3 regions of the Streptomyces sp. NPDC059452 genome follow, and region 3 is predicted to be linked to each of the others. Evidence: riboswitches for the same ligand, from Rfam matches in the RefSeq annotation. Region 3 holds a riboswitch; each other region holds the start of a gene.

Region 1 (3,264 bases), on a different contig from region 3:
TCGCGCGGCGGCACTGCGCCTGGCTGTCGTCGTCCACGGCACGGGACGAGGGGCCGGGCAGGGCGTCAGGCGAGGAGCTGGGCAGGGCGCCGGGCCACGAGCCGCGCAGCGCGCCGGGCCGCTCGTACGTGATCGGGCTCGGCGAGATGTATGTCGCCGACCCGCGTTTCGGAAAGAACTACGATCGCTACGGAGACGGCACCGCCGCCTTCGTACGGGATGCACTGACGATCTACGCGGAACGGCGGCTCTCCGACTGACCGCGGAGGGCGCGGCGTTCTGGACCGCTTCCCCCTATTTGGCCGATGACGAGTCGCCGCACGGCGCGGCTCCGGGAAGCCTGGACGGGGCGCGGTACCGTCCGCAGCCGTGGCCGGACCGGGCAGGAGTGCACAGGTGGGGATGGCGGAGAAGGGGCGCGGACGCGTGACGGGAAGCTTCGGCGTCCCGGGGCGCGGCATGTCCGGGGCCATGGGGCGCGGGAAGTCCGGTTCTGCCGGGCCGGGGAAGTCCGGGTCCGCGGGGCCGGGGAAGTCCGGGTCCGCCGGGTGGGGGAAGTCCGGGGCCACCGGGCGGGGGAAGCCGGTGGTGGCGCAGAGCCGCGGGACCCGGCGGTTCGTCCGGCTGTTGCCGGTGCTGCTGATCGGCGGCGGGCTCCTCTTCGACTCGATCGCCCCGCCCAACTTCACCGCCGTCCCCCTGTTCGTGGCCGCGCCGCTGATCGCCGCGCCCTTCTTCTCGCTCGCCAGCACCATCCGTACGGGCGTGGCCTCGGTCCTCTCCGTCATCGCGATGCGGCTCTCCGACGGTACGTCCACCGAGGTCGTCCCGGTCATCGAGATGATCACCGTGCTCACCGCCGCGGCCCTGGCCCTCGTCATCAACGGGGTCGTACGCCGCAGCAACGAGCAGCTGGCCTCGGCCCGGGTCATCGCGGAGACCGCCATGCGGGCCGTGCTGCCGACCCCGGCGGAGCGGATCGGCGGGCTCCAGGTGGCCGCGCGGTACGAGGCGGCGCAGGCGGACGAGTTCGTCGGCGGGGACCTGTTCGCGGTGGCGGACACCCCGTACGGCGTACGCCTGGTCGTCGGGGACGTACGCGGCAAGGGGCTGGACGCCGTGGAGGCGGTGGCGGTGATCATCGGCGCGTTCCGGGAGGCCGCCGAGCAGGAGCGGTCCCTGGAGGGCGTGGCGCAGCGGCTGGAGCGGGCGCTGGCACGGGAGGGGACGCGGCGGTACGGGCTGGACGCCATGGAGGGGTTCATCACCGCCGTACTGGCCGAGATCCCGCCGGGTTCGGCCTCGCTGCGGCTCGTCAACCGAGGCCACCCCGAGCCGATCCTGCTGTACGCGGACGGGGCCCTGGAGGTCCTCGCGCCGAGTGTGCCCGCGATGCCGCTGGGGATGGACCTCGGGGTGTGGCCCGACCGGTCCGACGAGTGGGAGATGCCCCCGGGGTCGACGCTGCTCGCCTTCACGGACGGCCTCTCCGAGGCGCGGGACGCGAACGGGGCCTTCTACGATCCGGCGGCCCGGCTGCGCGGCCGGATCTTCCCCGGCCCCGAGGAACTGCTCTCGGCGCTCACCGACGACGTACGGCTGCACACCGGAGGCCGGTCCACGGACGACATGGCGCTGCTCGCGGTGAGCCGGCCGGCGGAGGGGCAGCCGCCGCGGCGGACGACGGTCAAGATCGTCGGCCGGGGCGATGACACGGTGCGTGACCGATGAGCACCACTCCGCATAACAGTTGACACACCATCAGAAAAAGAGGTGTGGGCGAGGGGTCGTCAAGTCGTCCGATTCGGGCCGCTTGTGGGTGGTAAATCCCCGTCGAAGCCGTTAATGATCAACAGGAACAGCTTGGAATCGGGCCCGCCTGTCTATTAACGTTCGATAACGCAGCGCGGTCGTCCCAGCCGTCGTCAGAGACGGCGCCGTGCGCGAGCGCCGAATCCCGCAAGGGAACCGGGGAACCACCTACATGGGGTGAATCGGACGCCTGCGTCTCGTGAGAGGCGGAGGGGCCCGTAGGAGACCTTCCTGCTCCGAACCCGTCAGCTAACCCGGTAGGCGAGAAGGAAGGAAAGGAGTGCGCCCACGTGGCGTCCAACAACCCTGCCCCTGAGGCCCCGTCACCCTTCACTGCCGACGGTCTCGGTGGCCCGGAGCGGACGTGGGAGGAATGGAACCCCACCGCGGAGTCCATCCGTCCCGTGCGCGGCAAGCACCGCGTGGCCAAGCAGCGAGGCCTCGCCCGTAGCTCCACCGTCCTCGGGGTCGGCGTCATAGCGGCCGTCGGTGCGGGTGGCATGGCCACCGCCCAGAGCAAGCCGCCGGTCTCCATCTCCCTTCCCGATTCCATCGTGGACAACCTCCCCGACGCCAAGTCCCTTCCCGGTGTCGGGGCCTTCATGTCCGAGGAGCCCGCGGAGGCCGCGCCGGTCGCCGCGCCGCTCACGGCCGTGAGCCTCACGGCCGCCGAGGCCGAGGAGGGCACGACCGACGCGGGCGAGGCCCTGCGCGCCCGGATCCTCCAGCAGGCCGAACAGCAGCAGGCCAGCGCTGACGCGGAGGCCAAGGCCGCCGAGGAGAAGGCGGCCGCGGAGAAGGCCGCCGCCGACGCGAAGAAGCAGCAGGACGAGGCGGAGGCCGAAGCCAAGGCCAAGGCCGCCGCCGAGAAGAAGGCGGCGGAGGAAGCGGCGGCGAAGAAGGCCGAGGAAGAACGCCTCGCCAAGCTCCGCGCCAGCTTCACCCTGCCCGCCTCCGGGTACACGATCACCTCGACCTACGGCCAGTCCGGCGCGATGTGGTCGTCCGGCCAGCACACCGGCACGGACTTCGCCGGGGCGGCCGGTTCGCCGCTCAAGGCCGTGCACAGCGGCACGATCACGTCGGCCGGCTGGTCCGGTTCGTACGGCTACCGAACGGTCCTCCAGCTGGAGGACGGTACGGAGATCTGGTACGCGCACCAGTCCTCGATCGACGTCTCGGTCGGCCAGAAGGTCAGCACCGGTGACACCATCGGCCGCATGGGCGCGACCGGCAACGTGACCGGCGTCCACCTCCACCTGGAGGTCCGCACCGCGGGCGGCTCGGCCATGGACCCGATCGCCTGGCTGAACAGCAAGGGCCTCAACGTCTGAGACCCCGGTACGTCGTTCGTCGTCGTACCGGAGAGAAACCCCGGTACCACCCAGAACCCTGGTACCACCCAGAACCCCCGGTGCCACCCAGAAGCCTCGGCACCACCCAGAACCCCGG
Region 2 (3,264 bases), on a different contig from region 3:
GGCCGCCGCTTCACCGGTTGCTCACACGTCACTTGCTCAACGGCTTCCTGGGCGCGACGGAGTTTCCTGCGCCCGGCAGCGTCACGTTGAGTGCTCAACAGCTTCATGCTCCTCAGTTCCTGCTTGTCAGTCGCACGGAAGGCAAACCCCATGGGCTCCGCGAACGGCAGACACCGCCGCCCTCGTCAGGCACCCGCCATCGTCGTCGCCGCAGGCGTGACCGGATCGGCCATCGCCATCCCGCTCCTCGGCGCGACAGGCGCGAGCGCGGCCGAGGCCACCACCTGGGACCGGGTCGCGGAATGCGAGAGCGGCGGCATGTGGAGCGCCGACCTCGGCAACGGCTACTACGGCGGGCTCCAGTTCTCGCAGGAGACCTGGTCGGCGTACGGCGGCACCGACTTCGCGACCCGGGCCGACCTGGCCAGCCGGTCGCAGCAGATAGCCGTGGCCGAGAAGGTCCTGGCCGACCAGGGGCCGCAGGCGTGGCCGAGCTGTGCGGTGATCTCGGGCCTCGCGGTGGACGGCAGCCTGCCCGGCGTCGACCCCGGCACCGCACCCTCCACCGACCCCACCCAGGCTCCGACGACCGCCCCGGCGGACGAGGCGGATGAAAAGGGCGAGTCGAAGGTTTCGGGCGAGGCGGATAAGTCGGGCAAGACGGGCGAGGTAGGTAAGACGGGTGGGGTAGGTAAGTCCGGCGAGGCAGGCGAGACCGGCGGAGTCGACAAGGGTGGCAAGTCCGGCAAGTCCGGCAAGTCCGGCAAGGGTGACACGGTCGACCCCTCGGCGAAGCCCTCCGCGTCACCCACCGCCGGGAAGAGCGGCGGGACCGGCTCCCCCGACGCCTCGCAGCCCTCCGCCTCCCAGGGCGCCGACCGCACCGGCGGCAAGCACCGGGGCGCCCCCGCCCCCGAGGAGGCCGGTGCGGTGGGCCAGGAGGACGGCCCCCGGGAGTCCGGCCGGCACGCCTCGCGCGGCGAAGGCGATGCGCGGGACTCCGGCGCGGTCACGGCGGGCGGGTACACCGTGCAGCCCGGGGACAACCTCTGGGCGATCGCCGACGCCCAGGAGCTCCCCCAGGGCTGGACCGGCCTGTACGAGGCCAACAAGGACCTTCTGGGCTCCGATCCGGACCTGATCCTGCCCGGTCAGAGCCTGGATCTGGGTCTGGGTCAGGACGCGGAAAAGGGTGCGGACAAGGGCACGGGTGAGGGCGCGGGCGAGGGTGCCGGGAAGGGTGCTGCGGAGAGCGTCGAGGAGCCTTCCGCCAACTGATTCAATTAGGAAAAACACCCCCAAAATCACGGGTAGTTCAGAGGCCTATGTCCACTTATGCGTAAGTGAGACATGGGTCTCTTTGCTTCAACTGGCGTGTTGCGTCCGCTCGATCGGCGCAGATCCCCTCCGACCTGCGGAAACGATCCGTCAGGGTAAGCAAGTAAGCGCCGATTGGCCCAGTATGTCCGTCTTTGAATGTGGGGGTCGCCTGTGTTTACGGTCGGAACCGCTCGCACCGCGGGCCCCGTCGACCGTCACGCCGAATCCTGCCGTCGGTCGAAGGGAACAGACGCGTAAAGCGCCGTAGGCAGGAGCGGGGGACCCAGGTAAGCCGCCGGGTCCGCACGGCCCCTTCGAAGTCGAAGTCGAAGTCGAAGACGGGGACGTACGGGACCGGCTAGGGGTGAAGCCGCGTGCAAGGTCACGCGGCCGGGCAACTCATTGGCCCGAACCCGACAGCTCACCTCGCAGGCGTCGGTGAGGAGATCGTTCCATGCTGCTGAACAGCAAGGGCAAGCACCGCCGCCCGTCCAAGGCCACCCGTCTTGCCACCCTGGCGGGCGTCACGGGTGCCGCCGTCGCCATCCCGCTGATGGGCGCGACCGGCGCTTCCGCCGCCTCCGTCTCCACGTGGGACGCCGTCGCCCAGTGCGAGTCCGGCGGCAACTGGTCCATCAACACCGGCAACGGCTACTACGGCGGGCTCCAGTTCTCGCAGTCCAGCTGGGCCGCCGCCGGTGGTACGCAGTACGCCCCCCGCGCCGACCTGGCCTCCAAGGACCAGCAGATCGCCACCGCCGAGCGGCTTCTCGACATGCAGGGTCCGGGCGCCTGGGCCTGTGCCGGTGCCGGCGGTCTCACCAACGACGGTGTGGACCCGGGTGTGAACACCGGCTCCGGCCAGTCCGCGAGCAAGCCGCAGCAGGCCCCGCAGGCGCAGCCCGAGCGCAAGGCCGAGCAGCCCACCACGCGCAGCGAGCAGCGCACCGCCCCGGCCGCCCCCAAGGCCGAGAGCTCCAAGAAGACCGTCACCACCCCGACCGGTGAGAAGGTCCAGAAGGGCGACGGCGAGTACAAGGTCAAGGCCGGCGACACCCTCAGCAAGATCGCTGAGAAGGAGGGCGTCAAGGGCGGCTGGGCCAAGCTCTTCGAGCTCAACGACGACATCGTCAAAGACGCGGACCTGATCTTCCCGGGTCAGCAGCTCCACCTGAAGTAGCAGCCGGCTCTCCTCCCCGGAGGGAGGGGGTCCGGCGGCTCCCTCCCTCGCACGGCTCCCCGGCCCGGCGCGCTCACCCCCCGTGCGCGCCGGGCCGGGGTCTTTCCGCGAGGAAGCCCAGGGGGATGCGTTCACCGGCGGATGAGAATGAGGGGGGATTCGTTCACCTCTTGTCGCCAGCGCGTGTTACCGGCCAGTAGATTTTTGGAGTTTTGTCCCGTCATGCAGGCCCTTGGGTCCTTTTTCGTCCCAGGAGACGGGCGGTCGTCCGACTGATGCGGCCGGGCCGGTTAGGCTCGTGTCGCAAGGCCACAGTGACCCTGCACAACCAGTGTCAGATCCCAGAAGGAGATGCCTCGTGCCGTCCATCGACGTCGTCGTAGCCAGGGAAATCCTCGACTCCCGGGGCAACCCCACGGTCGAGGTCGAGGTTGGCCTCGACGACGGCAGCACGGGCCGTGCTGCCGTTCCGTCCGGCGCCTCCACCGGAGCGTTCGAGGCCGTTGAGCTTCGCGACGGTGACCCCAACCGCTACCAGGGCAAGGGCGTCGAGAAGGCCGTCCTCGCCGTCATCGAGCAGATCGGCCCGGAGCTCGTCGGGTACGACGCCACCGAGCAGCGCCTCATCGACCAGGCGATGTTCGACCTGGACGCCACCGAGAACAAGGCCTCGCTCGGCGCGAACGCCATCCTCGGTGTCTCGCTCGCCGTCGCGCACGCCGCCTCCGAGGCGTCCGACCTGCCGCTCTTCCGCTACCTCGGTG
Region 3 (3,264 bases):
GCGCCGAGGCCGACGGCTGGATGTACCGGCGGGCAGGCAGTCCCGGCCGCGCCATGCAGGCGCTGCGGGTCCGTGTCCCGTACGGCGCCCAGGGCGATCTGGTCCGGGTGCACCCCGGTGAGGAGTGGCTGTACGTCCTCGGCGGGCGGCTGCGGGTCGCGCTGGGGGAGACCGTGCACGATCTGGACCCGGGCGACAGCGCCCACTTCGACTCGCTCACCCCGCACCGGATCGCGGCCCTGGACCGGAGCGGGGCGGAGCTGCTCTTCGTCCACTCCCTGCTCCAGAGCCCGGCGGCCGAGCTCTGCCTCGGCAACGCCCTCCATACGCGCTGACCCCTCCACCCGCGCTGACCCCTTCGCCCCATCGGCCGCGAGGCCGTCAGAGAGGACCGTCATGTCCGATTCCGAACACTATGACCCGCTGAGTCCGCGTCACCCCAAGGCCGCGAAGGACTCACAGGAACGCCGGATGCCGCGCGGTCTCGTGATCCGGCTCTTCGCCTACCTGGTGGTCGGCCACGTGATCGCGGCCTTCCTCTATCTGCTCTTCGTGGTGGCGGGCGCGGAGTGACCGCCCGGCCGATCCCTCAGCCCTGGTCGAGCAGTCGCAGGCGCAGCAGCTCCCGCGTCTCGGGGGAGACGTTCAGCCCCTGCGTCAGATAGCGGTCCGTCGTGCCCCAGGTCTCGTCGATGGCCGCGAACGCCGCCGCGAGGTACTCGGGCTGCGCGCCGAAGAGCGGGTTGAGGAGCTCCAGCACCTCGGGGGACATCCCGATCTCGGACATGTCCGTGCGCTTCACCTTGTACCGGCGGTGCGGATCGTTGGACTTGAGGTAGTCCGCCTCGATCGCCTCGCGCTCGACGCCGACCGCGAGCAGCGAGACCGCGATCGACAGCCCCGCCCGGTCCTTGCCCGCCGCGCAGTGCATCAGGGCGGGCACGCTGTCCTCCGCCAGGGCGTGCAGGACGCGGCTGTGCTCGGCGGTGCGGTCCACGATGGTCGACCGGTACATACGGATCATGCGCTCGGCGCCCTTGCCGTCCGCCAGGACCGAGCGGAGCTGCTCGATGTTCCCGTCGCGCACCAGCCGCCAGAACTCGGCGCCGTCGGCCGGGTCGGAGAGCGGAATGCTGACATTGCGGACACCGGCCAGCTCGATGTCGAACCCGTCGAGCCGGTGGTCGGCGGAGTTGCGGAAGTCGAAGACGGTGTGCAGCCCGAGCCCGCCGAGGAAGAGCGCGTCCTCGGCGGTGGCGTGCGCCAGGTGGCCGCTGCGGTAGAGCCGGCCGAAGGCGGTGCGCCGCCCGTCCCCGGTGGGCAGGCCGCCCACATCGCGGAAGTTGCGGACTCCGGTCAGTGCGGTCTCGGTCGGCGGGACCTGTGGCACCTGCTGCGTCACGGTAGCTCCTGGAATGTCTGGAATCGGCGCTGCTCTCCGGCGAGGGCGCTCCCGTGACGATACGACATCGATTCGTCAGGAAATCATCGGTCCACTGACGGGGTGTCAGGAGTGGCGCCGACGGCATGTCCGTATTGGTGCATTTCGCAGAACATGCCCCGCTAATGGGGGAGATGGGATTTCGTGGGTGAGCGGGATCATATCCGTGACGGACCGTGGCGGATGGGGCCCGGCGGTTTCCCGGTCTCCGTACGGAAAGCCAAGATCCGTAATCCACGGAGTGTGACGGGAAATCCGGAGCGGAATTGAATCGATGATTCCGGTAGGCAACCGACGGCTTGTTCCCGTCGTCCTCACTCGTTTACGGTCACCGTCAATCCGGACGGACCGCCTAATCCTGCCGCCGCCCGGAATTCGCACCCACCCACTCACGTGTGGCAGGAGCGGGGGAACCAGGTAAGCCGCCGGCCCGGAGAGATCCGGACCGGCTCGGGGTGAAGCCGCCGTCCGGCGGCCGGGCATCTCCAGCCCGAACCCGACAGCTCACCTCGCAGGCGCCGGAGAGGAACTTCCCCATGCCCGCAAAGGGTAAGCACCGTCGTACCAAGTCCGGCCCGATCCACCGCGGCGTCGTCGCCGCGGGCACCGGCGGCGCCGTACTCGCCCTCCCGCTGATCGGCGCCACCGGCGCGCACGCCGCGGAGAAGGCGGCCCCCGCCGTCAAGCCCGCGGCCGCCACGGCCGCCGCCGAGCAGAGCGCACCGCAGGCCGCGCCCGCCAAGGCGAAGACCGCCCCGAAGACGTACGCCGTCGTCTCCGGCGACTACCTGTCGAAGATCGCGGCCGAGCACCAGGTCAAGGGCGGCTGGCAGAAGCTGTACCAGGACAACCGCTCCACCGTCGGCGAGAACCCCAGCCTGATCTTCCCGGGCATGAAGCTCACCCTCGGCGCCAAGGCGTCCGGCTCCGCCGCTCCTTCGGAGGCCGACAAGGCCGCCCCGGCTCCCCGGGCCGCTGCCCCGAAGGCCGCGCCGAAGAAGGCCCAGCCGGCCACCCAGGCCGCGCCGAAGCAGGCCCCGAAGGCTGCTCCGAAGGCCGCTGCTCCGAAGGCGGACGTTCTCTCGGCCGACGAGTCGGACGCCGCCGCGCAGACCGGAACCTCCACGCAGACCGGCTCCTCCGAGTCCACCGGCTCCGGCTGGACCGCCCCGCTGGACAACGCCCAAGTCACCACCCAGTACCGCGCCTCCGGCGCCAGCTGGTCCAGCGGCTACCACACCGGCTCCGACTTCCGGGCCGCCTCCGGCACCCCGATCCGCGCCATCGGCCCGGGCACCGTGGTCTCGGCCGGCTGGAGCGGTTCGTACGGCAACGAGGTCGTCATCAAGCACGAGGACGGCATGTACTCCCAGTACGCCCACCAGTCCTCGCTGAGCGTCTCCGCCGGGCAGACCGTCACCGGCGGCCAGCAGATCGGCCTCTCCGGCTCCACCGGCAACTCCACCGGCCCGCACCTCCACTTCGAGGTCCGCACCGGCCCGGGCTACGGCTCCGACGTCGACCCGGTCGCCTACCTGCGGCAGCACGGCGTCTCCCTCTGACCCGGGGGCAGCCGTTCCGGACGGCGTGAAGTGATCGAGACGGCATGAAGTGATCGAGGGGCGGTGCGCGGCGGCGCACCGCCCCTCCACTTATTCCGCCTTTACCCAAATCTGACCGGGTGGTCTATCTCACCACCCGTCAACCCCGTATTACGGTCGCGTAGGTCACATTGAACGGTGCAGGATATGGCCTTGTGGCAGACGATTCGAGAACCCAGCAGCAGAACATCATCGGGTCGTACGCGGCGATCGGGGACAGTT

The links. Region 3 has a riboswitch for cyclic di-AMP ahead of ACFW9Z_RS33075 (peptidoglycan DD-metalloendopeptidase family protein). Riboswitches for the same ligand answer to the same signal wherever they lie in the genome.
Region 1: it holds a riboswitch for cyclic di-AMP, as region 3 does, so the genes downstream of both, ACFW9Z_RS25415 (M23 family metallopeptidase) here and ACFW9Z_RS33075 (peptidoglycan DD-metalloendopeptidase family protein) in region 3, are expected to answer to the same signal.
Region 2: it holds a riboswitch for cyclic di-AMP, as region 3 does, so the genes downstream of both, ACFW9Z_RS19880 (transglycosylase family protein) here and ACFW9Z_RS33075 (peptidoglycan DD-metalloendopeptidase family protein) in region 3, are expected to answer to the same signal.

What each region holds. Positions count from the first base shown of each region.
Region 1 covers NZ_JBHYVE010000021.1:20,073-23,336, reverse strand. Annotated here, with positions in the region: gene ACFW9Z_RS25425 (MerR family transcriptional regulator) at 1-260, shown strand, start outside; gene ACFW9Z_RS25420 (PP2C family protein-serine/threonine phosphatase) at 403-1,731, shown strand; cyclic di-AMP (ydaO/yuaA leader) riboswitch at 1,939-2,091, shown strand; gene ACFW9Z_RS25415 (M23 family metallopeptidase) at 2,103-3,146, shown strand.
Region 2 covers NZ_JBHYVE010000014.1:101,252-104,515, forward strand. Annotated here, with positions in the region: gene ACFW9Z_RS19875 (transglycosylase family protein) at 151-1,278, shown strand; cyclic di-AMP (ydaO/yuaA leader) riboswitch at 1,571-1,770, shown strand; gene ACFW9Z_RS19880 (transglycosylase family protein) at 1,775-2,500, shown strand; gene eno (phosphopyruvate hydratase) at 2,859-3,264, shown strand, end outside.
Region 3 covers NZ_JBHYVE010000039.1:45,894-49,157, reverse strand. Annotated here, with positions in the region: gene ACFW9Z_RS33090 (helix-turn-helix domain-containing protein) at 1-335, shown strand, start outside; gene ACFW9Z_RS33085 (DUF6126 family protein) at 397-573, shown strand; gene ACFW9Z_RS33080 (tyrosine-protein phosphatase) at 590-1,402, opposite strand; cyclic di-AMP (ydaO/yuaA leader) riboswitch at 1,814-1,974, shown strand; gene ACFW9Z_RS33075 (peptidoglycan DD-metalloendopeptidase family protein) at 1,978-3,003, shown strand; gene ACFW9Z_RS33070 (SGNH/GDSL hydrolase family protein) at 3,198-3,264, shown strand, end outside.